DNA from 4 places in the Paenibacillus sp. NPDC058898 genome. Region 1 is predicted to be linked to each of the others. Evidence: riboswitches for the same ligand, from Rfam matches in the RefSeq annotation. Region 1 holds a riboswitch; each other region holds the start of a gene.
The links. Region 1 has a riboswitch for cyclic di-AMP ahead of ACOZB4_RS21640 (hypothetical protein). Riboswitches for the same ligand answer to the same signal wherever they lie in the genome.
Positions count from the first base shown of each region.

Region 2: another riboswitch for cyclic di-AMP. It lies ahead of ehuB (ectoine/hydroxyectoine ABC transporter substrate-binding protein EhuB); the one in region 1 lies ahead of ACOZB4_RS21640 (hypothetical protein).
Region 3: another riboswitch for cyclic di-AMP. It lies ahead of ACOZB4_RS15845 (APC family permease); the one in region 1 lies ahead of ACOZB4_RS21640 (hypothetical protein).
Region 4: another riboswitch for cyclic di-AMP. It lies ahead of ACOZB4_RS09595 (C40 family peptidase); the one in region 1 lies ahead of ACOZB4_RS21640 (hypothetical protein).

Region 1 is NZ_JBMOSM010000008.1:118,734-126,634, forward strand. Features, by position in the region: gene kdpB (potassium-transporting ATPase subunit KdpB) at 1-1,761, opposite strand, end outside; gene kdpA (potassium-transporting ATPase subunit KdpA) at 1,783-3,462, opposite strand; gene ACOZB4_RS21630 (potassium-transporting ATPase subunit F) at 3,493-3,570, opposite strand; gene ACOZB4_RS21635 (hypothetical protein) at 3,721-4,131, opposite strand; cyclic di-AMP (ydaO/yuaA leader) riboswitch at 4,262-4,429, opposite strand; cyclic di-AMP (ydaO/yuaA leader) riboswitch at 4,972-5,147, shown strand; gene ACOZB4_RS21640 (hypothetical protein) at 5,281-5,745, shown strand; gene ACOZB4_RS21645 (proline dehydrogenase family protein) at 5,804-6,724, opposite strand; gene pruA (L-glutamate gamma-semialdehyde dehydrogenase) at 6,928-7,901, shown strand, end outside.
Region 2 is NZ_JBMOSM010000009.1:214,606-222,506, reverse strand. Features, by position in the region: gene cls (cardiolipin synthase) at 1-546, opposite strand, end outside; gene ACOZB4_RS23305 (AI-2E family transporter) at 770-1,849, shown strand; gene ACOZB4_RS23300 (ring-cleaving dioxygenase) at 2,085-3,032, shown strand; gene ACOZB4_RS23295 (flavin reductase family protein) at 3,034-3,645, shown strand; gene ACOZB4_RS23290 (SDR family NAD(P)-dependent oxidoreductase) at 3,834-4,577, shown strand; cyclic di-AMP (ydaO/yuaA leader) riboswitch at 5,001-5,146, shown strand; gene ehuB (ectoine/hydroxyectoine ABC transporter substrate-binding protein EhuB) at 5,497-6,351, shown strand; gene ehuC (ectoine/hydroxyectoine ABC transporter permease subunit EhuC) at 6,353-7,006, shown strand; gene ehuD (ectoine/hydroxyectoine ABC transporter permease subunit EhuD) at 7,009-7,671, shown strand; gene ehuA (ectoine/hydroxyectoine ABC transporter ATP-binding protein EhuA) at 7,685-7,901, shown strand, end outside.
Region 3 is NZ_JBMOSM010000005.1:210,148-218,048, reverse strand. Features, by position in the region: gene ACOZB4_RS15845 (APC family permease) at 1-1,521, opposite strand, end outside; cyclic di-AMP (ydaO/yuaA leader) riboswitch at 1,684-1,879, opposite strand; gene ACOZB4_RS15840 (molybdopterin-containing oxidoreductase family protein) at 2,363-4,450, shown strand; gene ACOZB4_RS15835 (ABC transporter permease) at 4,771-5,748, shown strand; gene ACOZB4_RS15830 (carbohydrate ABC transporter permease) at 5,776-6,675, shown strand; gene ACOZB4_RS15825 (extracellular solute-binding protein) at 6,743-7,901, shown strand, end outside.
Region 4 is NZ_JBMOSM010000003.1:267,706-275,606, forward strand. Features, by position in the region: gene ACOZB4_RS09580 (PrsW family intramembrane metalloprotease) at 1-202, opposite strand, end outside; gene ACOZB4_RS09585 (2Fe-2S iron-sulfur cluster-binding protein) at 631-1,017, opposite strand; gene ACOZB4_RS09590 (stalk domain-containing protein) at 1,245-2,519, shown strand; gene ACOZB4_RS09595 (C40 family peptidase) at 2,749-3,225, opposite strand; cyclic di-AMP (ydaO/yuaA leader) riboswitch at 3,229-3,358, opposite strand; gene ACOZB4_RS09600 (hypothetical protein) at 3,619-4,146, shown strand; gene ACOZB4_RS09605 (ROK family protein) at 4,542-5,495, opposite strand; gene ACOZB4_RS09610 (copper homeostasis protein CutC) at 5,531-6,217, opposite strand; gene ACOZB4_RS09615 (leucyl aminopeptidase family protein) at 6,247-7,707, opposite strand; gene ACOZB4_RS09620 (ABC transporter ATP-binding protein) at 7,747-7,901, opposite strand, start outside.

The DNA.
Region 1 (7,901 bases):
GATGGCAAAATATTTGGCGACATCGTTCGCAACGCTGAACGTGGTCAGCGCGCCCCTCGTCATTAGCAGCTGCTTGCCGATGGCAACCACCTCGATAATCTTCGATGGATCTGAATCCAGATCCACCATATTAGCCGCTTCCTTGGCTGCGGTGGTACCGCTGTTCATCGCCAGCCCCACATCGGCCTGGGCCAGCGCCGGGGCGTCGTTCGTACCGTCACCGGTCATCGCTACTAACTTCCCTTCGGCTTGTTCTCGGCGGATGACGGCAATCTTATCCTCGGGCTTGCTCTCGGCGATATAATCATCGACACCTGCTTCACGGGCAATCGTCGCCGCGGTGAGCGGATTGTCGCCCGTGCACATAATCGTCTTGATGCCCATCCGGCGCAGCTGCTCAAACCGTTCCTTCATGCCCGGCTTCACGGTATCCTTAAGGTAGATCAGACCATAGATGCGGTTATCCACGGCGATAGCGAGCGGAGTTCCGCCCTCTGTCGCGATGGCGTCACTGTTTGGCGTCAAATCCGAAGGGATGGAACCTCCTTGCGACTGCACCCACGCCTTGACGGCATCCACCGCACCCTTGCGGACTTTCCGTCCATCCTGCAGATCCATGCCGCTCATCCGGGTCTCAGCCTTAAATTCGATGAATTCCGCCCCAGCCGCCATGCTTTCATCCACTTCGAGTCCTTCCTTCTTCAGCAGCTCCAATACCGAGCGTCCTTCCGGCGTCTCGTCTTGCAGCGAGCTCACGGCTGCCCACTGGGAAACCGAGGCAAGCGATTCACCGTCGACGGGAATCAACTGGCTGGCCATCCGGTTACCAAACGTAATCGTACCCGTCTTATCCAGAATCATTGTATTGATGTCACCGGCTGCCTCCACCGCCTTGCCCGACATCGCCAGCACATTGAACTGCGTCACCCGGTCCATGCCGGCAATCCCGATCGCCGACAGCAACCCCCCGATCGTGGTCGGGATGAGACACACCAGCAGCGAGATCAGCACCGGAACGGACAGCTCGATGCCAAGATACTTCGCAATCGGTGCGAGCGTAACGACAACGATCAGGAAAATCAGCGTTAAGACGATCAACAACGTGTTCAGAGCAATTTCATTCGGCGTCTTCTGGCGGGCGGCTCCTTCAACAAGCGAAATCATTCGGTCGATAAACGATTCCCCCGGATCGCTCGTAATCCGGATTTTGATCGTATCGCTGACAACCCGGGTACCCCCGGTAACCGAACTGAAATCGCCGCCGGCTTCTTTAATGACGGGCGCGGACTCGCCGGTAATCGCCGATTCGTCAACGGACGCAAGGCCCGCAATGACCTCCCCGTCCCCGGGAATCATCTCGCCCTGCGTAACGATCACGATATCTCCTTTGCGAAGATCCGTGGATGGTACGGATTGTACCCCTCCGTTCTCCATCACTTTATGAGCCGTCATTTCCTGCTTGGATTGCTTAAGGGAGTCGGCCTGCGCCTTGCCGCGTCCTTCGGCAAGAGCCTCTGCGAAGTTAGCGAACAGCAGCGTCAACAGCAAAATCACAAACACCGTCAGATTAAATCCGATACTGCCCTCTGTCCCGAAATAGGACGGAAATAACGTCATCAGCAAAACAACCAGGGTGCCGGCCTCCACCACAAACATGACCGGATTTCTCATCATCAGGACGGGGTTCAGCTTCGTGAAGCTCTCCTTGAGCGCCTGACGAACCATCTCTTTGGACATCACTTTTTTTCTCGTATTATTCATGGTAATAGGCCACCTTTTCTATTAACGGATCGTCAGATGCTCAGCAATCGGACCAAGCACAAGTACAGGCAGGAAGGTCAATGCACCGATAATCAGAACCACTGCAATGAGAATGCCGGCAAACAGCTTATTATCTGTCCGGAACGTCCCAAGCGTCTCGGGAACCCATTGCTTCCGCATCAGCGAGCCGCCCACCGCCAACAGGGCAATCATCGAAATGTAACGGCCGAAGAGCATGACCAGTCCTGTTGTAATGTTCCAGAACGGCGTGTTATCTGACAGACCCTCAAATCCGGAACCGTTATTGGCAGCGGAAGACGTGTATTCGTACAATACTTGCGAGATGCCATGAAAGCCCGCATTGGTAATGCCTGCCTGCCCTGCATCCGTCATCAGCGCAAGGGCGGTCGGAGCTAGGATGATAAATGGATGCACCAGGATAACAATCGCAATCAGCTTCATCTCCCGCGCCTCGATTTTTCTGCCTAGAAATTCGGGGGTTCGACCAACCATAAGACCGGCCAGGAACACCGCCAATATCGCGTACATGAGCATATTCATCAGCCCAACGCCCTTTCCGCCAAAAACAGAGTTCAGCATCATCAGGGACAGCGGCGTAATCCCTCCAAGCGGCGTGAGTGTATCATGCATGTTGTTGACCGACCCGGTTGTGGCCGCGGTCGTCACCGTCGTGAACAGAGAAGATTGAGCAACCCCGAACCGGACCTCCTTGCCCTCCATGCTGCCTTGCGAGGCATCGATGCCCAAGCGGTTCAGCGAGGGATTGCCATTGGTTTCAGCGGCATAGTTCAGCGACAGGAAAGCGATAAACAAGGTCATCATCACCGAGAAAATAATCCAGCCCTGTTTGCGGCTCTTGGCGAATAAACCGAACGTATACGGAAGTGCCGCCCCGAGACTCCACATGGACAGGATTTCGATGACATTGGTCAGCGGGGACGGGTTCTCGAACGGATGTGCCGAGTTCACTCCCATAAACCCGCCGCCGTTGGTGCCCAGATGCTTGATCGATTCAAGCGCAGCTACTGGCCCTACGGCTATTTGCTGCTCGCTACCTTCCAGTGTCGTGACGCTGAGTGTAGGCTGCAAGGTCTGCGGCACCTGCTGCGCAACCAGTATCATTGCAATGATGAACGCAGCCGGGATGAACACCCGGGTGTGAGCTTTGACGAAGTCCTCAAAAAAATTACCGACGGTTGAGCCCTTGCTAGTCACCGCCCGGATAAAAGCAATCGCCACGCAGAGCCCGGTTGCCGCAGATGTGAACATCATCATCGTAATGACAGCCATCTGGGCCATATAGGATAACCCCGACTCCCCGCTGTAATGCTGAAGATTCGTATTGGTCATAAAGCTGATGATCGTAGAGAACGACAAGGTCGATTCCATATTATCGATGCCATTCGGGTTGAAGGGCAGTACTCTCTGCAACCGCAGAATCAAATACCCAGCCGCGACCAGCACGATATTCGTCATCACAAAGCTGATGGCATAACCTTTCCACGTCATTCCCTTGCGTTCTTTCAAGCCAATCAGTGCGAAGATCGGTTTCTCCGCCCAGGAGAACCATCTGTCCGTTCCATTGCCTTCATTGCGAAACACCTGATATAGATAAGTTCCAAGCGGCTTTACCAGCAGCACCAGAACGAGTATAACGATGGCAATTTGTAAAATGCCCATGGCGAATGCCTTCCTCCTTCAGCTGTCTCCCTAGAATTTTTCAGGGTGAATCAGCGCATAAATCAAGTACAGAAAAATAAAGAGCGTGCATACCAAAATGATCATCATGGTTAATCCGCCTCCGGTTCAGAAACCACGCGCCCACACCAAGACATGAACAGCATGAACAGTCCGTAGGTTCCTCCCAATATGAGCACCATATATAAATCCTGCATGAATATAACCTCCTAAAACCTCGTTGTGATATCAGCCAAGACCTTAGCTGACAATGGACAAAATCAGGAAGGATACCTGGTGATGGTTCGTATGAAGCACCACATCGGCACCCAGCCCTTTGTATATCAATCGCGGATTGCTGGAATGGGTAATCACATAAATCGACTCTGTGGTCCAGGTCCGGCAAATCCGTAAATAGCGGCAGCATAGATTCAAGCTGCTCTCGAACAGAAACACCTTGCTGACGGGAAACTCGGGAATGATCCAGGTTTGCTCGTCCCTTGTATCGATTAGTATCATGTTGGTGCAGCCCAGCTCATGCAGCCTCTCCTGTTCAACCCGGTTGTTGGCTATGGCCACAAACGAAATGCGCTTAAAGATCAGCTGGCGGATAAATTCTTCCCCGGCCTTGTTCGGTGCGGATACCAGGATAAACTCCTGCGATTTCTCCATCTTTTATTCTCCTCCTAAGTTCGGAAAGAGAAGACAACAACAAAGAAGCCTGTGGAAAGAGAAGAACTCTTCCCGCAGGCTCCTTAATAGGACACGGTGAAATACACCGTGGCCCAAGTCCACGACAATCGTTGCCTCTCTCGATACGCTTACGAGGTTAGCTGACGGATTCGGGCGTGAGAGTCGCCCTACCCATAGACCGTTATCTTGTCCATGGGATTCACCCCTGAGAGATAGATTCATCTCCCGACTGGTTCCCCCGTTCCTTTTCCATTCAAGGACTCAGCGAAAATTGAAAACGAGTAGCATGTTATTCTATTAGCCATTGACTAAACATCCAGGTCCGGCAAAACAACACAGCATCAGGTTCGAGCGGTGAGAGTCGCATCATCCTGCAATTTCAGCGAAGGCCCATGGCGCCTTCGCCCGAGATTCGATCCATAAAAGAGCCCAACTGAGCTCTCACACTGTCTGTAGGCCTTCATGGAACGGCTGCCCGTTTGCCTGTCGCTGATGTCCGTCAATTCATAGTTCGTATCATACGTCTGGCCCTGCAGGAAGTAAATGTGAGCAAAAACACATGTGGCGTTATGTCGAACAGGAACTGACCAGTATTGCTTCATTATCTCCCGAATACTACTCCATACTATGTATTTCTCTTGTTTTCTTGTATTTATCGCAATCTATCGAGATACCGAGATTTTGCCATGATAATCGATGACACGACTGAATGTACACGTTTTCTTATACAGTTTTCATCGATTTTCGGAATATATCCGTCCCATATGATCATTTACTTTTAGTTTCCTCCGGCGTATGATTCATCCATCTATTCGAAACATTCGTTATACGCTGAGCTCCCGACAGATGGGGAGACGGGGGAACCAAAATCGCCAATGGAGCTTCTATTGGTGAATGGGGTGAATCCGCAGTGCCTAGATGGTCAGGCACTGCGGTAGGGTGCTCTCAAGCCCGAATCCGTCAGCTAACCTCGTAGGCGCGTTTTGAGAGAGAACACCACCCGAGCCTTAAGCGGAAGCGGCCACTGGAACAGGGCCTCTAACGACAAATAGGCCTGGAGAGCGGGGGATCTCTGCTCACCAGGCCTATTTGCCGCGCATATAACATTCCTATAAAGGAGCGTAGATCATGACGAAATTCATCGAGGCTGCACTGACATCCGTTATCGAAACCGAAGTTCCCACATTAAGTGTAGAGCCCATCCACCATATGGAGATATTTCGTTTCGACCAGGGCTCGGCTGAACGCTTTATCCCCTGGAGCAAACGAGATTGGAACTGCGGTTTGTTCAAAATCAGCTGCAAAGACGCGGCCGGTTATGCCGAATATGCGCTGCCAAGCAACAGGGAATTCACGGATCTAGTCCGCTGGGCAGCCGTCTTTACGAGGCTGAAAGGCATGTCCGTGACCGAGGCCGTTCGCTATGCCCAGAAGCAGCACCAGTGGGGATCCGCCCGGATGCAGCTCGCCGTATCGGCGCTCGCCGATCTGGAGACCAATCGGCAACAGCACATCACTCGTAAGCGGTTAGGCAGCTTGCCGCTGGAGCGTTCCTTCCTGATGGACTGCTCGGAGGCGTATTATTTCTTCTAGGACAGTAGCTAGAGAGCTACCGTCCTCGCTTCGCTTTCAATTGATTGTTTTCCCCCGCTCACTTGAACATATTTTTGAGCACCATCATCAGGTTGGCTGGCTTCTCCGCCAGCCGCCGCGTAAAATACGGGTACCACATCGTTCCGTAGGGCATATAACACCGAATGCGGTAGCCGTCCTGTGCAAGCGCTGCCTGATCGTTCATCCGCAGCCCGTACAGCATCTGAAACTCAAATTCCTGTTTGTCTATGTGACTCTGCTCGGCAAACACCTTCACCCAGTCGATGATGTTGTCATCATGCGAAGCAATCGCAACGTAGGCACCCTGATCAAAATGCATTTTGATCAATTTCTTATAGTTGTCAATGACCTCCCGCTTCTGCTGAAAAGCGATGGTTCCCGGCTCTTTGTACGCCCCCTTCACGAGCCGCAGATTAACACCGGCATTGATTAAATTCTTGACGTCCTCCTCCGTTCGGAACAAGTAGGCCTGCATCACGGTCCCCACATTGGTCAGCCCCTCCTTATGGAGCCGCAGCGTCATGTCTATCGTCGCCTGGGTATACGGCGAATCCTCCATATCCAGACGAACGAAGTTGCGGTGCTCTTTCGCCTTTTTCGCCACCAGCTTGATATTCTCGTAAGCCTTCTCGGGGTCCAGTGCCATGCCCATCTGCGTCGGCTTCAGCGAAACGTTCGATTTCACTCCCCGCTTGGCAATCCCTTCTACAAGCTTCAAATACTCCTCCCGGTACCCGGCCGCTTCGTCCAGCGTCGTGATACCCTCCCCCAAATGATCGAGCGTGACGAGAATGCCCTTCTCATTCAGCCTCTCAATTTCATCCAGCGCCTCGTCCAAGGTATCGCCGGCTATGAATCTGCCCGCCAGTTTTCGGCCGTACTTGATCGACAACCACTTCACGAATTTATTACCGGACACCGTTAGGATCACTTTACGGTAAAGTTCGGTTCCGTCCATGCGAGCTCCCCCTTTGCAAAAGGCAAACCAAAATGCACTCTATCTTAACTCATATGCAAAAATCATGACGGCATGCAGAAAGACATACATATCTAACATCGAGCTTTTCACCAAGAGATTCTAAACACCCCACCATGACGCATTCAGCAGCTGGACCATAAACCTAAAGCTCCGAATCATATCATGTTAAGGAGGGGCCTTCCATGCGAGTACCTTTTCGGAATGAACCATTTCTGGACTTCAAGAACGAGTTGAACAACAAGTTATACGATGCTGCGCTATCCGCGGTCGAAGCCGAACTCGGCAAGACGTACCCTCTGGTTATCGGCGGTGCCCAAATCCATACGGAGCGTACCCTAAAGTCGGTCAATCCGTCCCGTAAACGTCAGGTCATCGGCATTGTATCCCAAGCCGATACCGAACTTGCGGAACAAGCCATTCAGACAGCCGCACGGACTTTTGAGACGTGGAAACACACCGCGCCGAGCGAACGGGCACGATATTTGTACAAGGCTGCAGCAATCATGCGGCGACGCAAGTTTGAATTCTCCGCACTGATGACGCTGGAAGCTGGAAAAACGCGTGCCGAAGCGGATGCGGATACGGCCGAAGCGATCGATTTCATGGAATTCTATGCACGCGAAATGCAGCGCCTGAGCGCGCCCCAGCCGCTAACGGTTCATGAGGAGGAAGAAAATCATCTCTATTACATTCCACTCGGCGTCGGCATCGTCATTCCGCCGTGGAACTTTCCACTCGCGATTATGGCAGGCATGACCACGGCGGCCATCGTCTCGGGCAACACCGTTGTGCTGAAACCGGCGAGCACCACGCCGGTCATTGCCGCCAAATTCGTGGAGCTACTGGAAGAAGTCAGCCTGCCTCCGGGCGTTGTTAACTTCCTGCCGGGACCGGGCCAGGAAGTGGGCGACTATCTGGTGGATCATCCGCTGACCAGGTTCATCAGCTTTACGGGATCCCGCGACGTCGGACTGCGGATTCAGGAACGCGCGGCTAAGACACAGCCCGGACAACAATGGATCAAACGCGTCATCGCCGAAATGGGCGGAAAAGACGCCATTATCGTAGACAGTGAGGCCGATCTGGACCTCGCGGCAGACGCGATCACCGCCTCCGCATTCGGTTTCTCCGGCCAGAAATGCTCCGCCTGCTCCAG
Region 2 (7,901 bases), on a different contig from region 1:
CAGCTCGTCGTACAGAACCCGGACTTTCACGCCTTCTTTTGCTTTTTTGGTCAACAGGGACATCAGCTTCTTGCCCAGCTCGTCCCGACGAATGATGTAGTATTGAATATGTATATAGACTTTGGCTTCCTCAATATCCTGAAACAACCGTTCAAATTTCTTGCGTCCATCCGTGAAAATTTCAACGATGTTGTCGTCCGTAAGGATCGCCTGATTCTCATTGATATGCATATGGATTAAATCGCTGCTATCCGCCGCGGCTTGATTGCTGAACGGGTATTCCCCGTTAGTCATCCCTTCCATTTGAGACAGCAATACCTTCTCGATGCCTGTTTTCTGCAGATCACCCCAATGAAAGAGACGGATTCTTCTTAAATTTTGGGCGAACAACAGGTAGAGCGCAAAGCCCAAAATCGGGATAAAAGACAGCACTAGCAGCCATGCCCAGGTGGAGCCGGCATCCCGCCGTTCCCTAAAAACCACGAACATGGAGAACACGATATTCAGTACGATGATCAGACCAAGAGTGATGGATGTAACATGCATGTTCATAATATCCTCCTAAACTATATCCTTGCCCTTGCAATCCTTCATATTATACGTGAGGCGTTAGGAGAAGTATATATCGGCAGGATGAAGTGAACGGAATGGTTATATAAGCGATGCCGCTACAATCCGACATCCTATACCAGTGTAGACGCAAGCGATTTGTATATGCACACATTGTCATGATACGATGATGAAAAAAATAGGAGAAGGGGCATGCTTTTTGCTGAAAATGAACAAGTTTTTCAAATTATGTCTCGCCGTGATTCTGGTCCTCATTATTATTTATTTGGGATCGCTGGTGGATTTTATATTCAGACCGGTACTTTCGTTCTTCTCGATCATCCTCGTGCCGCTGATGCTGTCAGGATTCTTCTATTACCTGCTCAGGCCGCTGGTTGATCTTCTCGAAAAGCGCAAGCTAAATCGCTCGCTGGCCATCCTGCTCCTATATGTCGTGTTTGCAGGCATACTTACAGGTTTTATTATTGGGGTATGGCCATCCTTGCGGGATCAGATCATTGCTCTTGTGGAGAATGCGCCCGCATTATTTGCTGCCTTAGGTGAACAGTTGCAGGAGTGGGAAAATAACGGGCTCTTTAAGGAGATATTTCCGGAGGATTCTAATCCACTTACCCAATTAACCGATTATTTGAATCAAGGCTTCACGTTCCTGACGAATTATATTATGAACCTCTTCTCGTTCGTGTCGAACTTTGCCATCGTTTTATTTACGTTCCCGATCCTGCTGTATTACATGCTGAAGGAAGGCGGGAAGTTCGGAGAGATGATTGTCAGCTTTTTGCCTAACCGCTTCAAGGAAGTGGGAGCTTCGGTACTGGATGAAATCAACAATGCCCTCAAAGGGTTCATCGTTGGACGAGTGCTTGTCAATCTGGCGCTGGGTGTCTTGATGTACATCGGCTTCCTGATTATTGGTCTTCCTTATGCATTACTGCTGACGACCGTGGCGGTTATCGCGAATTTTATACCATTTATCGGAGCTATTCTATCCTCGATCCCGATCGTGATCATCGGCTTCATTCAATCCCCTGGAACGGCGATCTGGTCGCTTGTTGTCATTCTGGCAGCTCAGCAGATTCAGGATAACCTGATTGGACCATATATCTTTGGCAAACAGCTGGCTATCCATCCGATTACGATCATTATCCTGGTTTTGGTGGGACAGGATCTCGGCGGAATTATAGGGGTTCTGCTGGTGGTACCGATTTACATGATCATTAAGATTATCGTAACGAGAGTTTATCAGCTATTCTTTAAGGAAAAGTGGCAAAAAGCATAGATGGGTGATAGGCATGCGGTCGCAGCTGCATACTGAAGCCGCCTAAGAGCGTGGAAGCGTTCTTGGCGGCTTTTGTATACCCGAGGTTTGAAGGCGCGCTTGACAATGATATGAAAAATATATAATCTTAAATTAAAGATATTAAATTTAAAGATTGTATATTTTAATTATATGAACCAGAAATCATGTATGGAAACATCGGGTTGGACACGGAAACAATGAGGAGGCGATGAATATGGCATTACAAACAGCAGGCATTCATCATATTACCGCTTATGCGCAGGACCCGCAGAAGAATGTGGATTTTTATACGGGTGTGCTTGGACTCAGATTGGTGAAGAAGACGGTGAATTTCGATGCGCCTGACGTGTACCATTTGTATTTCGGGGATGAGGAGGGGCACCCGGGGACTATTATTACCTTCTTTCCGTCTCCTGCTTCGCGAAGAGGGAGACGTGGAGGAGGGCAGGTTGGGTATACAACCTTTGTTGTCCCTGCGGGTGCCCTGCCTTATTGGGAACAGCGTTTACGGAGCTTCGGCGTCCCTGTCATGAAAGCATTCCGTTTTAACGAACATTATCTTCAATTCTCCGATCGCGATGGACTTTCTCTGGAGCTGGTCGAGCGGGAAGACGGACCGAAGAGCAGTTGGTCTGTAGACGATGTGACGCCGGACACAGCGATTAAGGGGTTTGGTGGCGCGGTCCTGTTCAGCAGCAAGTGGAAGGAAACGAAGATAGCGCTAGAGCAGGTAATGGGACTGACCTTCATGGGAGAGGACGTTAACTATGCGCGGTTTCAATCATTAGGGCCCTTCGGCAACGTGATTGATTTACCGATGCGGGATATCCCGTGGGGCGCCGGAGGTGCCGGAACGACCCATCATATCGCATGGCGGGCTCAAGATGAAGGTGAGCATGTTACATGGCAAGAGTGGGTGAAACAGCATGGCTTTTTGCCAACGGATATTAAGAACCGCAACTATTTCAGATCGTTATATTTCAGGGAACGAGGGGGGATCTTGTTTGAGATCGCAACCGATCCGCCCGGATTTACGGTGGATGAAGATCTGGACTCACTGGGGGAACAATTGAAACTACCTGCCTGGTTTGAACCGGAGCGAGCCCGTATTGAGGAAGGTCTGGAACCTATTCAAGTCAAAATACAAGAGAGGGGCAACTGAAGTGATATCCATTGACCCGAATACCCAAAGCGAACGGGACACCTACAAGCTGCTCATCGGGAGCGTTGTTCCGCGACCGATCGCTTTTGTTACGACATTATCGGAGGACGGAGTGCTGAATGCGGCACCATTCAGTTATTTCTCCATTCTGTCCAGCAATCCGCCCCTGCTGTCCGTTTCCGTTCAGCGGAAGAACGGTACGGCTAAGGATACAGCGAGAAATGCCATGCAAAGCGGCGAGCTTGTCATCCACATCGTGGACGAAGACAACGTTGAAGCCGTGAACGAAACGGCGGCGAACCTGCCCCCGCATGAGAGTGAACTTGACCGAGCGCATTTAACCCCGGTCGTTAGCGAGGTCGTTAAAGTTCCTGGCGTTCTGGAGAGCAAGATTCGCATGGAATGCGTGCTGGAGCAGGTCGTCACTTTGAATGGAGCGGATCAGCTGCCTGGTGCCGATCTGCTGATTGCCCGCGTAGTTCGCTTCCATGTTGCGGAGGAACTTTACGAGCAAGGCCGGATTGACGCTGCCAAGTTGAAGCCTGTGAGCCGTATGGCTGGTAATATCTATGCTTCACTGGGAGAGATGTTTACAATCGAGCGGCCTGTATAACAATGGACAGGGCTGGATAAGGTTAGGATGCGGCGAATATTAAGTTGTGAGCGTCCATATGCCGTTATTCGATAGGATGTTGTTCATGAAAGAAACAGGGGCTTGTGGAATATCATGCCTGGAATATGTTAACTCTACATGAATATGGAACCGATATGATGAATTCACAATATAGGAGTGGTCGACAAATGAAATTTGAATCCAAGGTTGTCATTGTGACGGGAGGCGCCAGCGGGATCGGCGAAGCAGCAGTAAGGCTTTTTGTAGAAGAGGGAGCCAAGGTTGTTATTGCAGATTATTCGGACCGGGGACAGGCTGTTTCGGATGAATTAAGAGGCGCAGGCTTTGAAACGCTGTTCGTTAAGACGGATGTAACCCAAGAACAGGAAGTTGCAAATATGGTGAAGCAGACGGTTGAGCATTTTGGCCGTGTCGATGTATTGTTCGCCAATGCAGGCATTGCTCATGATGCCCCTGCTGATCAGTTGTCGATGGACAGCTGGCAAAAGACGATTGATATTAATCTTACAGGGGTGTTCCTGTGTGATAAATATGTAATCCAACAGATGTTATCCCAAGGAACCGGAGGGGCGATCGTAAACTGCGGCTCGATCCATAGCCATGTCGGAAAAGCGGGTGTTACCGCTTATGCTTCCGCTAAGGGAGGCGTTAAGCTGTTAACCCAGTCGATGGGCGCGGATTATGCTCCAAAAGGGATCCGGGTCAATGCCGTATGCCCGGGATACATCGATACTCCGCTTATTAAGGGAAGAACGGAAGCGATCACCGAGCACCTGGTCGGCCTTCATCCGATGGGCCGCTTGGGACAGCCGGAAGAAGTAGCCAAAGCCGTGTTATTCCTTGCCAGTGAAGATGCGTCCTTCATTACAGGCACAAGCTTACTGGTGGATGGCGGATATACAGCCGTATAATCCATGGACCAAAAATCCCGACACTTATCGGGTTTTTTGGTGTGCATTCATTGCTTCATAAAGCGGTTAATATATGATGCTGGGACCAGCGCTCCCGTAACTAGAAGTAAATGAGTCATAATGGGTTTTTAATGGATAATCAAAAATTTTTTTTGGTTCAGATAGAGTTGTAGAAGCTTTCCACTGTTTTGGTCTAATTCATGGCATAAACTATCCAGCACATGAACGAGTAAGGGAGGCATGGCAAACGCCTGCTATATAGCGAAAAATTGGTCTGGGATAAAATCCCTATGTTGTAGGTGGACAAGCTTGAATGAGGCATTTTTCTAGCTTGTCATACACCCCGGAAGAATGGCATTTCTGCGTGTGAATTTCCAGAAAAAGCGGCTTAAGGGGTTTGACTTTTCCTAAACTTCCCTTTATCATGGACACACGCTTAGTTTCCGGCATACATTTTCCGGAAAGCGGGGGAACCAGTTTCACCAGGGGCGAGTCACTTAGAATCATGAGTGTAGGGTACCATCTTACCCGAGTCCGTCAGCTAACCTCGTCAGCAGTGGATGGGTCTTGCATACATAATGGATGTTCATAACAAAGGCCCTTGATTCTCTTAGGGGCCTTTTCTCTATTTTTTGACCCCCTGCTGGCGGAGCTATGTCTAAATCCCCTGTTTGGTGGTCTTTTTGTATTCTGCTAAAGAGGAGGGGCAAGGCCTGCAAATGTTTAACCAATTGAATCAGTCGGATGGCATTGGGTTTAAGCGTGCAAGGAGATGGATGAATCATCTTCCCTGAAGCCCCGACCCGTGCAAGGTGTCTGAATGTCCTTATATCCAAGTTAACATATGCGTTAACAAGGGTAATTTCAACATGCCATTTTGTAAGGATTGCAAAGTCATAACGAAAGGTTGTGGAAGGTTTTGAAGAGAGTGCTTGTGCTGATGTTGTCAGTGACTATGGTGGTATTGCTTGCGGCTTGCGGTGACAAAGGGAGTACACTGGATCGCGCCATTGAGCAAGGGTATATCACCGTAGGTTTTGCGAATGAGAAGCCTTATGCCTATAAAGAGGCCAACGGGGAGCTGACGGGAGAAGCCGTTGAGATTGCTCGGGTTATTCTGGAGCGGCTTGGCATCAAGGAAATGAGGGGAGAGCTGACGGAATTCGGTTCACTCGTTGCCGGACTGCAGGCCGAGCGGTTCGATCTAATCACAGCAGGCATGTTCATTAATCCGGACCGCTGCTCCGCCGTATTGTTTGCCAATCCGGAGTACAGCATCGGGGAAGCCATTGCGGTGAAGCAAGGGAATCCGATGGAACTCGGAAGTTATGAGGATATTGCTAACCATGACCAGGCTAAGGTCGCCGTCATGACAGGCGCGGTTGAAATCGGCTATATGGAGAAGTCCGGTATTCCTTCAGACCGGATCATACAGGTCCCCGACCAGGCCTCGGCTATTAGCGCCCTTCAGGCAGACCGGGTACAGGCGATTACCATGACTGGACCCTCTCTGCAGGCGATGCTGGATTCGGCTAGTGATGACAACATCGAACGTGTAACTGATTTCGAGCAGCCGGTCATCGATGGAGAAAGCGTTCGGGGTTATGGAGCTACGGCGTTCCGCCAAGCGGATACCGAGTTCCAGGAGGCTTATAATGCAGAGCTACAAAAAATGAAGGAATCGGGCGAACTGCTGGACATTCTTCAGAAGTTCGGATTCACAGAAGAAGAGCTTCCGGGTGAAATGACGGCTGCTGCGCTTTGCGGGGAATAGCATGCCGAATTCGTGGATTGATTTTCTCCCTACGCTGCTAAAAGGGGCGGAGATCACGATTGTGGTTGCTTTCTTTTCAGCCATCCTTGCGGTCGTGATGTCCTTTGCAGCCGGGTTATGCCGACTGTCGAAGCTGTGGATCATTCGCACATTGACAGCCGTGTACGTGGAAGTCTTTCGGGGAACCTCCTTGCTGGTGCAGCTGTTTTGGTTGTATTTCGCTCTTCCGTTCATCGGCATCGAGCTGCCGAAAATGTTGGCGGCCATCCTTGCGATCGGGCTAAACTTCGGCGCATACGGCTCGGAGATCGTCCGAAGCGCTGTGCTGGCCGTTCCGAAAGGACAGTGGGAAGCTGCTTTAGCGCTTAATCTGAAGCCTTGGCAAAGGCTGTGGAATGTGATATTGCCTCAAGCTTCCTTGCGAATGCTTCCCCCTTTCGGGAATCAGCTTGTGGAACTCATCAAATCCACCTCATTGGTTTATTTCATCACCATGGCGGATTTGACGTATCAGGCGATGGTGCTCCGCAACAATTACATCTCCTGGACGACCGAGATTCTGGTACTGCTGCTCCTCATGTATTTTGTCATTGCTACGCTCGTATCGCTGGCAGTTCGACTGCTGGAGCGTAAATGGACAGCGGGGAGGTTATAGTCATGTGGGACTGGAACTATGTGTGGGATATCCTGCCGCAGCTCTTGAGTGCGTTAAAGATGACGGTATGGGTGACGATCTGCGCTTTCGTGGTGGCATTAATCATCGGATTGCTGCTTGCCTTTGCGACGCGGAGCCGATTTAAGCTGTTGTCGCTTATAACCAAAGGAATCATTGAATTTATTCGCAATACACCGCTGCTGGTTCAGGTCTTCTTCCTGTATTACAGTCTGCCGCTCCTAACGGGAATTTCCATTCCGGCCTTCTATGCCGGGGTCATCGGTCTCGGGCTGCATTACAGCACCTATCTGTCCGAGGTGTACCGTTCCGGAATCGAGGGAGTGCCGAAGGGGCAATGGGAGGCTGCCACAGCACTGAATTACACGAAAACTCAAACCTGGCGGAGTATTATCCTGCCGCAAGCGGTGCCGCCAATCATTCCGGTACTGGGCAATTATTTAATTGTCATGTTTAAAGAAACGCCGATTCTATGCGCCATCACGCTGGTGGAGATGATGCTGACGGCCAAAAATATCGTGTCGCAGTCGTTCCGTGCATTTGAGCCGTATACGCTGGTCGGGATTCTGTTCCTGATCATCAGTTATATCGCATCTTTGCTTGTGCAAAGGCTGGAAAAACGTTTGAATCTGCAGCGTGGAAAATAAAGGAGGGAGTCTATTGAATGCCGTTGTGATCGATGAGCAAAGGGAATCGTCGAAGGTGCCGCAGCAGGAGAACAATCCCGCTACCGCTGCGGGTACCAAGCCGATTGTGAAATATACGAGCGTGACCAAGTCGTTTGGTGATCTCCAGGTGCTTAAAGGCATCGATCTGGAGATGCAGCCTGGAGAAAAGGTGGCTGTGATCGGTCCGAGCGGATCGGGCAAAACGACGA
Region 3 (7,901 bases), on a different contig from region 1:
CACGTACACCGCGATAATTTGTCCTGCTCCCAGTGATTTGGCATAATTCAGCGAGTTCTCCACCACATGCGTGATTCCCGCCACAGGCAGAATAATAACATTTCCCTCAATCGGCTTAACCGGCTCACAGGTCGTAATTCGCAGCTGGTCTGCTACGGCCTCATAATGTTTGTGGATTCGTGTGAAGATCCAAATGATCAGCGGCAGGAAAATCAAGACGGTCCACACTTGGGCGAATTTCGTGAAAAAGAAGATCATCGTCACGATAAAGCTAATGCATGCGCCGGTGGTATTAATGATCAGCTTGACGATCCATCCTTCAGGCTTTTCGCGAATCCACTTCACCATCATCCCTGTTTGGGAGAGGGTAAAAGGGATAAACACGCCGACGGCATACAGAGGAATCAGATGCTCGGTTTTGCCTTCGAAAGTCAGCAGCAACAGAATGGAGAAGAACCCAAGCATGATAATCCCGTTTGAATATCCCAGACGGTCCCCCCGGACGGTGAACATTCGGGGAATAAATTTATCCTTCGCCAGATTAACGGCAAGCAGCGGGAAGGCGGAATATCCCGTGTTGGCGGCCAGGATCAGAATGAGAGCCGTTGTTCCTTGGATAAAGTAATAAAAAACGTTTCGTCCAAAGGTATGCTCGGCAATCTGGGAAACGACAGTGACTTGCTCGCTGGGGCTAACCCCATAGTAATAGGCCAGGAATACGATGCCCGAAAATAACATTGCCAGCAAGGATCCCATCGCGACCAAGGTTTTGGCCGCATTATTCGGAGCGGGATCCTTGAAATTCGGGATGGCGTTAGAAATGGCTTCAACGCCGGTCAGGGCAGAGCTGCCCGAGGCAAATGCCCGCAGGAGCAGGAACAAGCTGAGACCGGCGACAGGCGTGCCGATCGGCGTATGAAGCTCTGGTGATGCATGGCCTGTAGCTATGTTGAATATTCCGACGCCAATCAGGATAAACAGCGCCAGTACAAACAAGTAAACCGGATAAGCCAATATGGTGGCCGACTCCGTAACCCCTCTTAAATTGAGTACGGTCAAACATAGAACGAACACGATGGAGATGGGCAGATTGTAGGCATGCAGTTCCGGAAAAGCCGACGTGATCGCGTCCGTCCCCGCCGATACGCTGACCGCAACCGTCAGGATGTAGTCGACCAGCAGGGAGCCGCCAGCGACCAATCCTGGATACATGCCTAAATTCTGTTTGGAAACCACGTAGGCTCCGCCGCCATGCGGATATGAGAAAATAATTTGTCTATATGATAGGATAAGTGCCAGCAATAAGATGAGGACCCCGACGGCAATCGGTATGGAATACCAATAGGCAGCCGCGCCAACGGTCATCAAGACGATCAGAATTTGTTCAGGTCCATAGGCCACGGACGACAAGGCGTCGGATGAAAGGATGGCCAGCGCTTTGGTTTTGTTCAGCTTTTGCTCGCCCAATTCCGCTGATTTAAGGGGTCTTCCGATGAGGAATCGTTTGATAGAAGAGAACATGTTTTTCACCGCCGATTAAGAATAGGTACATGATGGGAGCTGCTTGAAGTGAGTTCAATCGGTGTGCCTCATGTGCTGGACATATGGGCTATCTCCATTCCAATATTGATTTTTGGCAAACAAAAAACACAGGTTAGAACCCTGTGTTTGATCACAAGTTCACAACCCTCTCCATCAACGCTGACGAGGTTAGCTGTCGGATTCGGGCGGTGAGAGTCGCCCTACCTGATAATAGTCGCGGCGTAAGTACGCGCTGCATCAGGATTCACCCCATAGTATGGTTGACAGATCCTATAGGTATCCATCCATACGTGTGGTTCCCCCGCTTTCCCAATTGGAAATTAAGCGAATGTCATGTGAATATGAAGAATGATTTCGAAGCTGAATAGTATATTACGCCTGCTCAAATCTTTTGTAAAACACCCTCCAACGAAGAATAAAGCAGAATTATATATAAAAAATGACAGATAAGCGCTTACATAAATATGTAGCTTTGAGAGGCTTTGTTTTTTGCATGTTTGCTACAGAAAGCATGACTTTCTATGATGCGTAAGTGGCAAGTAGCCCAGATATGATGCGATAGACGCTGGATACAAACAAATTCGCCATGCCGGTCTCGGGGGAGGAGACATGGGCATGGCGAATTTTTTGGGAGTGGTCCATGATTTGGCAAGGAAGAGAAAGGGTCTGGGTTCCTCTTCGTTGCTCTTGATAGGAATATACCCGGAAGGAAGTAGAGTGAAACACCCGCTCAGAAAAAAATGTAAGACTTTACTGGAGCCCTGATTTTCTTTTAAGATAAGGGGATATGATTCAGCGTGTACAAGGGGGAATGGACGAAATGACTCAAGCGATGATTCATCAGGAGAATGGTGTGTTTCCGGCGGTATGTCCGTTGGATTGTCCCGATACTTGCGGTCTGCTGCTGCATAAAGAGAATGGAAAAATCGTGAAGGTTACCGGCAATCCGGATCATCCGATGACGCAGGGAGCCATCTGTAATAAAGTCCGCAATATGGCACATCGGGTGTATCATCCCGAGCGCGTGCTTTATCCGCTGCGGAGGGTAGGGCCCAAGGGTGAGGGGGCTTTCGAGCGGATCAGCTGGGATGAAGCGATTCAGGAGATTACCGGGCGCTACAAGAAGCTGATCAAGGAATATGGCTCCGAGAGCATTCTACCATACAGCTTTTACGGCAATATGGGGATATTGAGCGTGGACGGTATGGATCGGAGATTCTTCAACAGGCTGGGCGCCAGCCGCCTGAAGCAGTCGATCTGTAATTCCGCAGGCACTGCGGGCTGGAAATCCGTAATGGGGTTTAATGGAGGCACCGTCCCGGAGGAAACCGTTCATGCCGATGTCATCATTGTCTGGGGCGGTAATATCGTCAGCACCAATATGCACCAAGTAGTGCTGGCAGAGAAAGCACGCAAGGCCGGTGCCAAGGTCATTGTGATTGATGTTCATAAGAACCAGACCGGGCAATGGTCGGATTGGTTCATTCCGCTGTTTCCGGGCACGGATGCGGCACTGGCGGTCGGCCTCATGCACATCATGTTCCGAGATGGCATGGTGAATGAGGAATTCCTCCGGCAGTATACGCTCGGGCATGAAGCCTTGCGTGAGCATGTCAAAGACTATACGCCGGAGCATGTATCCTCCATTACCGGCATTCCGGTAGAGGATATCGAGAAGCTGGCCGAGCTGTATGGCCGGGCCGGTACTTCTTATATTCATATTGGTAACGGTCTTCAGCATCACGACAATGGCGGCTTGACGGTGCGCAGCATTGCGGCGCTTCCGGCCTTGACCGGACAATGGCTGAAGCGGGGCGGAGGGGCTGCCAAGTCGAATGGTGGCTACAACAGCATGGACAGCGATGCACTGGAGCGTCCGGATCTCCGGCCGAATCCGGATGCCAGGACCATTAACATGAACCGGATCGGCGAGGTGCTTGCCATGACCGAACAGCCGATTAAGTCGGTCTTTGTCTATTGCAGCAACCCGCTGGTTGTCGCTCCTGACAGCGGGCGGGTGCGCGAAGGGTTTGCAAGGGAGGATCTGTTTACCGTCGTACACGATTTGTTCATGACGGATACAGCCAAGTATGCGGACATCGTGCTTCCGGCAACCTCCTCATTTGAGAATACGGACCTGTTCGCATCCTACTGGCATCAGTATATCCAGCTGCAGGAGCCGGTCATTCCGGCGCTCGGGGAGAGCAAGAGCAACGTGGAGCTGTTCTCCTTGCTGGGCCGGGCCATGGGGTTCACCGACCCGGCCTTCCATGAGACCGAAGAGGAGATGATGGCAAGAGCGCTCGACTTCCCGGACAACCCTTATCTGAACGGCGTCACGCTGGACAAGCTAAAGGAACACCGCTATGTGAAGCTTGACATGACGCCGCTTGAAACATATCTGGATCGTTTGCCGACGCCTTCGGGCCGGATCGAGCTTTACTCCGCGAAGTTGGAGGAAGCAGGTCTTCCGCCTCTTCCGACTTACGTGCCCTTGAAGGAAGGATATGACGGTGTAAGGCGCGGCCGCGGGAACAGATACCCGCTTATGTTCATTTCGCCGCCGAACCACAACTTCCTGAATTCGACCTTTGCGAATGTGGAGAAGCATCAGAAGTTGGAGAAGGAGCCTGCCCTGCAGATTCATCCGGCGGATGCAGAGGAACGCGGTATAGTGGACGGAGACATGGTTACGGTGTACAACGACCGTGGAACCTACGAAGTCCGAGCCAAGGTGACGGATAAAATGCTGCCGGGCACCGTAGTCAGCCAAGGCTTGTGGTGGGAAGGCGAAGGCAGGAAGCAGCGCGCCAATGCCCTTACACCCGACAGGTTGTCGGATATGGGCGAAGGAGCTACCTTCTTCTCAACGGTGGTAGAGGTCAGGACTACAATAATCGGTGCTTAAAGATGAATACAAAGACTGTCTTGAAGGTCTATATGACCTGAAGGCAGTCTTTTTTTCAAGGGTTAGCATCCTTGTCGCGCAAGAAATACCTCTGCCAAATAAGGTCTGTTTACTGAGAAAGTACGTCGATAGACGGTTATTTTAATTGGCTGGAACGGATGAAACATTCAGGTAGAAGTATAAAAAATCGGGCTTTTATTATATAGCTTCAATATATTTCCATGGGTAGAATGGTACTAAGTCAATTGCAAGCGGTTTCGAAGTCGCAGATTTCAGAGAACCGGCATGTATTTACATCAATTTGTAACAGGAGGATAAATATGCCGCAAGCTACTACAGAACAGCAACCATCACCCATTTCCCGGCAGCCAAAGGTCCATAATAATAGCTTATTTAGGCGCTTAATGAAGCAATGGGATGTTCAGCTGATGGTTATTCCAGGAGTTATTCTGATTTTCATTTTTGCCTACCTGCCGATGTACGGTGTAATCACCGGATTTATGGATTACAGCATTTTTACTGGTTCACGGATTTTTGAAAATCCATGGGTGGGCTTTAAACATTTTGAGGCTTTTTTTAATGCCCCAGAGTTTGAGAGGATTATTCGGAATACGATTGTAATCAGTTTACTTAAATTCTTTATTGGTTTTCCGGCACCGATTATTCTCGCACTGATGTTGAATGAAGTTCGACATATGTTTTTCAAAAGATTTATCCAGACTATTACCTACTTGCCTCACTTCTTGTCCTGGGTTATTGTCGCGGGATTTGTAATTGCAATGCTCTCCACAGAGAATGGTAGTGTTAATATGCTGCTGCAGAGTGTGGGGGCCATTGATGAACCGATCAACTTCCTTTCTCTAAAACAATATTTCTGGACAATTCTGATTTCGGCTAACGTATGGAAAGAGATTGGTTTTAACTCGATTGTATATCTCGCCGCCATAGCCAGTATTGATCCGGCTCTGTATGAAGCTGCAGACATCGACGGGGCTAGCAAGACAAAGCAGATCTATCTAATTACGGTTCCTTCGATTATGCCAGTCGTTATCATCTTTATGATACTTGCAATCGGTAGACTGCTCGATGCAGGATTCGAGGATATCTTGCTGTTGGCCTCTAACCCTGTATTAAGGCCGGTAGCCGACGTTGTAGATACCTATGTTTATCGCGTCGGCCTAGGAGGAAATCGCTATTCTTACGGGATTGCCATCGGACTCTTCAAATCGGTCATCGCTGTCATCCTGCTTACGATCGCTAACTATGCGGCCCGAAGATCCGGTAACAGTCTATGGTAATAATCAGTAGCAATCAGGAGGTACAGCATGCTAAAAAGAATTAGCACTGGTGACAAGATCGTGCTTGTCTTGATCTATACATTTCTTACTTTATTGGCCTTTTCAGCGCTTTATCCATTCTGGAATGCTGTGGCCGTATCCTTTAACCAGGGTGTAGACACCGCTAAAGGCGGGATTACCTTCTGGCCTCGGGAATTCACACTGGAGAATTACAAAATTATATTAGATGATGACCGATTGGCTAATGGATTCTTTATATCCGTTAGCCGGACCATAGTCGGAACCGCAACGTCAATATTTATGACCGCCCTTTTGGCATTCGGAATGACTCGTACCTATTTGATCGGTCGGAACTTTTATATGGTGTTCTTGGTATTTACGATGTATTTTTCTGGAGGATTGATTCCGTCTTATCTCCTGATCCGTTCGCTTGGTATGATGAACTCTTTCTGGGTGTTTATTATTCCAACCTTAATTAGCGTGTGGAACATGATTATATTCCGAACCTTCTTTAAAGGTCTCCCTGTTGGTTTGGAAGAGTCTGCTAGTATTGATGGCTGCAGCAACTGGGGAATGTTCTTCCGGATTATACTTCCGCTGTCCGGTCCGGTAATTGCAACCCTATCATTGTTCACAGCCGTAGGTCACTGGAATGATTGGTTCTATCCTAGTATTTACATTACTAGTGATAATTTGCTTCCAATACAGACGATATTGCGGCAGACGCTGAATGCCAATATTGTAACGAATTCAAACTCAGTACTTGATAGCGCTTCTGTTATGTTAATGGAACGGTCAAAACAGATCACCTCCAAATCACTCACAATGGCGATGATGATTGTAGTGACACTGCCAATCGTTCTTGTATATCCTTTTGTGCAAAAGTACTTTGTTAAAGGTGTTCTTGTAGGCTCGCTGAAAGAGTAGTTTTAAGAACGGTTTAAGGCGAACAGCTTTGAACATATATATTTTTAGATTGAGAGGGGTTTAGTACATGAGAAAGACAAGAAAGTCTTTGCTGTTGATGGTATCTTTGATTTTCGTACTGGTCACAGCTCTGGCAGGATGCGGCGGCAAATCAGCTGAGCCAGCTCCAGCAGCACCGCCTGCAGCTAACGGCGATAGCGGCGAGAAAACGGACCCGCCAGCAGAAGGCAGTGATGAAGGCAAGTGGGTACTTGGCGAGAAGCCGCTTCAGTTTTCAGCTTATGCTCACTATGAAGGAACAGACTTCCCTAAGTGGGAAAGCGTTCCGCTTGGTAAGTATTTAAGTGAAGAGAAGCAAGTGAAAATCGATGTAATTGCGGCTAATGGAGCACATAAGCAAAAGCTGAGTGCAATGATTGCATCTGACGATCTCCCTGATTTGATCTGGACAGACCGTGACGAACCAATGATTTTAAGCCTTCAAAAAGAAGGTAAGCTCGTTGCATTCGATCCTTGGTTAGATAAATATCCTAACCTGAAAACATGGATGGGCGATCTGGATCTGCTTCGTGCTGACGATGGAAAGATTTACAGATTCCCTAATTGGTACTCATCTAATCCTTATGGTACTGCAGGTTATGTTGTTAACAAGAAAATTTATGATGAGTTAGGTCAGCCACCACTTGAAACAACTGACGATTTGTATAACTACTTGAAGATGGTTAAAGACAAGTATGGTGATACAATTGTTCCATTCGAACCGCACCGGGCGCAGGATAGACAAGGACTTGGGGTATTATATACGGCATTTGGAGAGCAATTAAGCTATTCGAACTTAAAAGCAAACTTGCTTGCTGTTCCAAAGGATGGAAAACTGACTCCGTTACTTACAGATCCAACATTCCGTGAAGCTCAGAAATATATCGCTAAGCTCTACAGAGAGAAACTTATTTCTCAAGATGCATTTAGCCAAACCGAGGATATGGTTAAAGAGAAAGTAATGACGGGTCGAGTGGCTGTATTTGCAGGTTCAAGCCCGACAGATATCGCAGCAAAAGCACAGATTGAATTAACGAAGGACGATCCAAATGGCGGTTATTTCATGATTTGGCCTATTCATAAGCCAGGATTGGATAAGAACAAGATTACTGCAGGTACTTACACGAGCTTTGGATGGAACGCTGCACATATTACTACAGCAGCCGAAGATCCAGAGGCAATCTTCG
Region 4 (7,901 bases), on a different contig from region 1:
ACGACCATAAATATTGAACCATCATGGTACGCGATTCTTTAACGAAAAACAAGCTTAAAACAAACAGGATTAGCGACAACCAGGAAAATATCGTATACGCCGTTTTAATAAATGGATATTTCTCAATCCAGGATCGGCCAGTTCGATAGATAGACTCCAGGAAATCCCGAATTCCGGTTCGGATGGACCAGATCGAATTCATAACGGTCGCCTCCTTTGAAAGCGGCTTCGTGCGAGCAGGACGTCTCCCTTGATGTCGGTCCGGCCACGAGTAATGATAAGAACTCATAAAACCATGGTCACCGATCGATCGCAGCGGAGGTTTTTTTGAGTTTCTCCGCAAATTATCTATAGTCTGTTTTTTACAAGATATTAGTAGTATAGTCATTCTAGTAAAATGTGGCAAAAGGCGCTGGTCTCATATCTGATGGATATTTTCAACAATATCCCGGGAAACGAAGTTTGATTATCAAGGGTGGCTTACTTTTGTTCCCCATGAAATTCCCCATGAAAAATCCCCTCCAAGTAAACGGATGTGCTCTTTCTACGCACTGTCTACTTGAAGGGGATTATATCCATTGTACGGCTGCCTGATTTTTTAAATATGAACGGCATCCGCCTTCTATGTCGTCAAAAGTATGGGGCATGCTTGATTTTGATGGGACCGACCGCTTCGATCTTGCTCTGGCATCCCAGACGATATCCTTCTTCGATCTCCTCAGGATCCAGGCGTTGTTCTTCGGCCAGATTGGGCTCGGACAAATACTCGATTCCCTCCGCCACCATGCAGCGGCAGCGCGCACAAGTTCCTCTTTTGCAAAAAGAGTTCCAGTCCACGTCATTCCGTTCGGCCAGATCAAGCACCGTCATACCAAGAACAGGCGCCACACTGCGGCGAACCTCGCGACCTGTTAGTTCAATGATCCGATCCGGTACGGCTTCGATCATCTCTTCCGGGATGGGCGAGTTGTTGGCTTCGCTATTCCTACCCTTTTTGTTTTTCCAGAATTTAAACACGCGCGTTATCCCCCTATGCATGTAATCATCAGGTTATGTATAAAATCCTTCATTTATTATACCGGAAAGTTTAAAAAATCAACATGCTTACTCTTATCTATTCTATGACATTGACATCATGGAATTGGAACTCTATGAAAATTTTGCTATACTAGCGTATGCTAGACCTAATTCCATATTCTATGAAATCATTCTATTATTTAATGGATCGGAGGAAATACCAAAGCATGCTGCATAAACAAATAGGAAAAACAGCTGTCGCTGCCGTTCTTGCCTTATCCTTGCTCGGCACCGCACCCCATGTTGGTCAGGTACATGCTGAGCCTGCCATATCGGTAAAGCTGGATGATGTTACGCTAACCTTCGATGCAGCTCCGCGGGTAGACAAAGGGGTCACCTACGTTCCATTCCGGACGGTCGGTGAAGCGCTGGGCATTCAAATCACCTGGAATAGCAAGACGCAAACCGTAAAGGCCATCGGCAGTGTGAAAGGCCAATCGACTGAAGTGTTACTTCAGGTGGGAAGCACGACAGCAACGGTCAATGGAAAACAAGTGAAGCTTGCGGCCCCGCCGGTTCAACGGGAAGGCCGTGTACTGATCCCGCTTAGCTCGTTCAGCAGCCAATTCGGTGTCGATGTGGGCTGGAATCAGGCAACTCGCACGGTCTCCCTTGTATCGCCGCAGCGCGAGATGCATTTGAGAGCCTTCTATGCATTGCAATCTTTCCAAGAACGGGATCTTGTTGCATCTATGAATTCAGTCGCCTTTGGATGGAGCCGCATCGATCGTGAGGGTCAGTTCACGCTTCAAGGCGACGAGTACCGCCTGCCCGCTGCGGCCGGTGACGTTACGCCGCAATCGATGGTAACAGATGCTGCGGACCAGAAGATTAAACCATACCTCATGGTCTACGCCTTGGATGGAAACGGCGAATTAACCAAAGTACTGAGCGATAGCAGCCTGCGCCAAAAGTCCATTGAAGGCATCACAGCCGCGGTAACGGAGAACGGCTTCGGCGGCGTTGTACTTGATTTTGAAGGGCTCGGTTTTAAACTGGATGTCGTAAACCAGCAGAAGCTGCTCAATGATTATGTCAAGCAATTAAAGGCAGCATTGCCGCATGACATTGCTCTGTCCTTAGCGGTGCCGCCATTGAACAGCGCCTATAAAGGCTATGATTACAAAACGCTTGCTTCCATCGCCGATGATCTCATCGTTATGGCTTATCAGTACAATCCGGTCGGAACCAAATCTCAGGTTCCCGAACCAAACAGTCTGGTGGACCAAGCGATCCAGTTGGCACTCCAAGCAGGTGTCCCGAAGCAGAAGCTTTTGCTCGGCATCAGCTTAAGCAGCGAAACAGCCACTTCCGTGGACGATAAGCTCGGTTTGGCCAAGCGTTATGATCTGAAAGGCGCTGCTTTCTGGCGTCTTGGCTTGTTCCGTCTCTATAATAACGGGGTGGAAGCAGCTGTGAATGCCTCTGTTGTTAAGGAGTAACCGAACAACCCCTGTGGGATTGACAGACTTATAGTAAGAAAAACTTCAATCGACGTACTTTCACAGATGACAGACCGCAGTTTGTAGACGTTTTTCTTGCGATATCAGGAAGTCACAAGCTTCGAAGTTTATACTTTCTGATATCTAAAAAAAAAGAAAGCCTGACAAGGACAACCCTTTGTCAGGCTTTCTGGTTATGTATTGAACCCTAAACTGCAATGTAATCCAATTAGCTTGCGCTTCCTACCAGTCTCGCATAATTTTCTTGACTCAACACACGACGTGCCGTGACATAACGTGGCTCGTAATATGAATCGCTAAGCTTGCTGATTCTGACTCCCTTGCTGCTGGAAGCATGCGCAAATTGTCCGTCACCAATGTAAACGCCTGCATGAGAAATTCCGCTGCCACTTGTATTGAAGAATACCAAATCTCCAACCCGCAGATCTTCGCGATCCACATGTTCACCAGCTTGAGCCTGGCTTTGGGAAGTGCGTGGAAGATCCATATCGAAATTTCTAAACATGTACAGAATAAATCCGGAGCAATCAAACCCGCTAGTGGTCGTTCCGCCCCATTTGTATGGAGTTCCTACCAATTGCTTCACTTGATACTGAAAATTCGGTTGTTGATCAGCAAATGCTGATACGGCACCAGAAGAAAAAATAATTGCAGACCCTAGCAAAGTGATGACAAACTTCTTCAAAATATGTTCTCTCCTTCGATGCCTACGGAGTTAGCTAAGGGTTCGGTTGAAGGTTCCCTATACTCTCTATACAAGAGTAATTCACCCAAGACGGTTCCCCCGTTTTCCAAACGAAATTCGGCAAAATTCATTAACGTTTTGTAACCTTCTCTTAATATAGTATACAAGCAAGGATGCTGTCAATCATATCCTAAAAATCTATCGTTTTATGTTTGGAGCTGTCGTAAAGATGGTTAATTTCGGCCGACTATTTTTTAACCATCTCACACAGTCATGACAATTATGTAACTCTACTTTCCTTCTCAAATTGCTTTTTTTAATAATCTAGCAACTTTTTACAGATCTATGCGTTTACATAATCAGAAATGAAATTAAAGAGGTGATCGATCCATTATGAGTCAAATCACGATGGCTGAAGCTTTGGCAGTCCGGGCAGCAATCAACCGACTCTTGAATCAATTGATGTCGGAACGCTTGAACAACAGCAGCACAATCATTGAAAAAGGGGAAACGGCGGAATATCCTGTACGCAGTGTGGATGCCATTACGGAAGAAATCGAAGCCGCCGCCGCGGATTACAGAAAGCTGGATTTGCTGATGGCAATCTCCAATACAACACAAACCATTAGCTGGAACGGCTCCGACATGACCATCATGGAAGCGATCGAGCTGGCCAAACAGATCCGCAGCGATATCGGACAACTTGCTCATCTCGGCTCCCGCAAGAAGCTGGAGCGGCAGAGCAGCCGTGGCAGCGGAGATGGTGCCGTAACGCTGTTCAACGTCGCTTTATATGATCCGGAAGCTTATCAGGCGCAAGCGCGGAAGAAGGAACGCGAAGTAACCAAGCTCTCTTCACTGATTGAACATGCCAATCATACGTCCATGATTACGTTTGACGCATCCAAGTACATGGAATAGCGGCAGCCGCCGGCTCCAAGCCTGCAGGTCATCCCCACGTGCGGGTTTGGAGCCGGCGGTTTCCGCCGGCATCGCGGGAAAGTGTGAGCAACCGCTTATTGTTTGTCGGATACAAACAAACCTAACCAGGAAACCAAAAATCGCCCCCAGTGAAAACGGATGACGGCTTACAGTTCACGCCTATCACTTGTCACATGTTACGGACTTATAACGAAAAAAATGATCGCTCCGTTTCCCGCTCTCTATGAATAATTGGAAAGCCGCCCCCTGAAGGGCGGCTTTTGTCTAATTCGCTTAAGCTCGGTTAACATGAAACTACGTTGCCGATCCGAACGCTTTTTATCTAACCGCTATTACTCCTTTATCCTATCCGTAACGTTCTCTTTACACCTATGCTACTGGAACAAGGCCGCAGCTCCAACCAGACCAACATCGTCCCGAAGTCCTGCAGGAACGATCTCGTACGTGCCTAAATAGGATGGCATGACCAGCTTATCTGTCATTTCCCGCAGCTGCGGAAATAAAAGATCGCCCGCTCTGCTTACTCCCCCTCCAATCACGATGCGATCGGGGTTGAAGCTGTGAATGACGTTAACCAGTCCAAGCGCCATATAATAGATGGCTCGATCGATGACCTCTACTGCGACGGGGTCATGAAGACGTTTTGCCTCAAACACATGCTTGGCATTCACTCCCGCCTCGGCTGCGGCCAGTTCAGAAATTACGCTGGGCTGGGTGAGCATCCGCTGGGATGCTGCCTGGCCGATGGCCGTTCCTGAAGCAAATACCTCCCAGCAGCCGTGGCTCCCGCAATTGCACTGCGGACCGTTCGGATCAATGATATGATGTCCCAGTTCCCCAGCAAATGAACTGCTGCCCAGGAACAGCTTCCCATCCAGCACGATCCCTGAGCCGATGCCGGTGCTTAGCGTCACGTACACCATGTTCGTCGACCCTCTTCCGGCACCTCTTACATACTCTCCCCATGCGGCTGCATTGGCATCATTCAGCACCTGTACTTCCGTATGCAGATCACGTTCCATCCAGGCTTTGAGGGGGACATTCGTCCATTCCGGCAGATTCGTACCATGAATGACAATCCCCTCCCTACTGTTAACTGTTCCGGGTGAAGCCATCCCTACGCCTCGAAGAGGGTGGCCGTCCGACACGCTGCGGATCATGTTCGTAATTCTCGCGACCACTTCTTCAGCCGTACGCGCACCCGCTGTCTCCATTTGCTCCCGGTTCAGCAGCTGTCCTTCGGAATCAAAGAGCGCTGCCGCGATCTTCGTACCCCCAAGGTCAACGCCAACCACAAATTCTTGCTGTTTATTCCATAAGGTTTGCAATTTTTGTTCACCTGTTTCCGATAGGTTTGCTACTTCTATTGATGTATGCTCTCAGCCAGCGATCGCAGCTCGACCGGATCGATGGGTTTCAGCCCTGATCGACCGTACCGAACAGCTGAGCCGAAATGGACCTCGCTCACACCGGTCCGGTCGATAAAATCGTGTATGATTTCCCACTTCAGACCATTGCCGGCCAATATTTTAAGTTCACTGCCTGCCGTTTGTTCTACAAGCTCCCGAATTCTCGGGATGGCCTGCGGTGCAGGCTGCGGCCCTCCTGACGTTAGGACACGGGTAACCGACGGGTATTTCTGCAATGTACGCAGTCCTTCGAACTGATCCTCCAGTTCATCAAAAGCCCGGTGGAACGTGACTTGCATATCTCCTGTCCATTCCAGCATTTTGACCAAGGAGTCCTCGTCAATCTTCCCTCCCGGAGTCAGCATGCCAAGCACAACGCCAGCTGCACCTGCCTTGCGGATCGCCTTAACCTCCGCCATCATGGTAGCTATATCATGTTCGTTGTACACAAAGGATCTGCTATGAGGTCTGACCATGACATGTACAGGAATCTGAACGGCTTTCACAACCTCTTCAACAAGCCCGATTCCCGGCGTAAGCCCGCCTTCGGTTATCGCTGTGATCAATTCCAGACGGTCCGCGCCATTCTTCTCTGCTGTGATGGCATCATCCACGCATGTTGCGATTATTTCAAGCAGCATCGTCGTCACTCCTTACTGAAGTTGATTCTTTATGCATGGAGAAACTGCTTCTCCACATAATCGGCGAGCAATCTTGCACCATAGCCGGTAGCCCCCGCTGCGGAGTGGGGAAATTCCCTTTTATACTGAACCGTGCCCGCCATATCGATGTGCACCCATTTCATGGAATCCGCCACAAAATGACGGATAAACAGCGCAGCCGTTATAGCGCCTGCCAAAGTTGACGTACCCACATTTTTCAGATCGGCATAATCGCTTCTGAGATCCGATTCGTACTCGTCCATCAGCGGCATAGGCCATAGGCGCTCTCCGTTACGCTCACCGATCTCAACCAAATCGGCCGTAATCTGTTGATCACCCCAGATGCCCGCAATCTCCAAGCCCAGTGCGGCTCCGACATTACCGGTAAGGGTTGCGATATCAATCACCTTATCTGCGCCAAGCTTCGCTGCATGCAGCAGCGCATCCGCAATGATCAATCTCCCCTCCCCATCCGTATTCGCTACCTGAACGCTTAAACCATTCGGATAATGAACAACGGAAGAAGGAAGCATTGCATCCGGTCCCGATAAATTATCGGCAACGGCTATAAGCGCCGTTACGCGTACCGGAGCTTTTTGCGATACCAGAATATCCATGGCACCCACGACGGCTGCAGCGCCTCCCATATCCATACGTGCATCGCTGATGTCTCGGCCGATTTTGACGTTCATCCCGCCCATATCAAAGGTTACGCCTTTGCCAATGAGCACAATATGAGGACTATCCTTCTCGGAATCCACCCCATTATAGGAAATCTCAATCATGGCAGGCTCGTATTTGCTGCCGGCACCCACAGCGATCAGACCGTTCATCTGCCGATCATGGAGCTCTTGTCCGCGATACGCATGAAGCTGAACGGGTGCCTTCTTGAAACGATCCTCGACAACCGCAACAAACGCCTCCGGATTTAGCGTTTCCGGTGATTCATTCACCAGGTCTCGGGTGAGCTGTGTCCCTACGATTCGGATTTCTGCCGTCTGGATGATGGCTTCCATCTCTTCACGGGAAAGCCCCTGCCAATCTTCCTGTCGAAGATTTAGGGACAGAACTTGCAGATTGGCCGTAACCCCGCGATGCTTATTGAATTGATATAATCCGTACATCCATCCTTCAACCCACGCCTGGAGTTCTTCTTCTATAGATATCCGAGAAGAAGCCCCACCATCACGGGCTGAAGCTCGGATCAGTACTGCGCTTGATTTGTTTTCCTTGAGCAGTGCTCTCGCAGCGGATGCGCCTGTTCTGCGCACTTGCTCCAACGTAAGGTTCGAGCGTTGCCCCATTCCAACTACGAGATCGTCCGCTTCTTGATCAGAGCGGCCATAGAACCAAGTCAGCTTCATGCTATGCTTTCGAGATTCCGTTAAACGGAAATGAGACTCCTCGCCCTCATAAACCACATAAATCGAAGTATCTGCCAATGAAGCTTCATCTATTGTGATATTCATATCGAAGCCTTCCCTCCTAATATAAGAGAATCAACGCTGTTAAGCATTTTTCATGATTTCTTCGTCATATAAATGGCATGCCACCTGATGGCCCGGCTCCACCTCACGATAAACCGGCGTAATCTGCTTGCACACTTCCATGCAGGATGGACAGCGTGTATGGAAGCGGCAGCCTGTGGGCGGATTCACCGGAC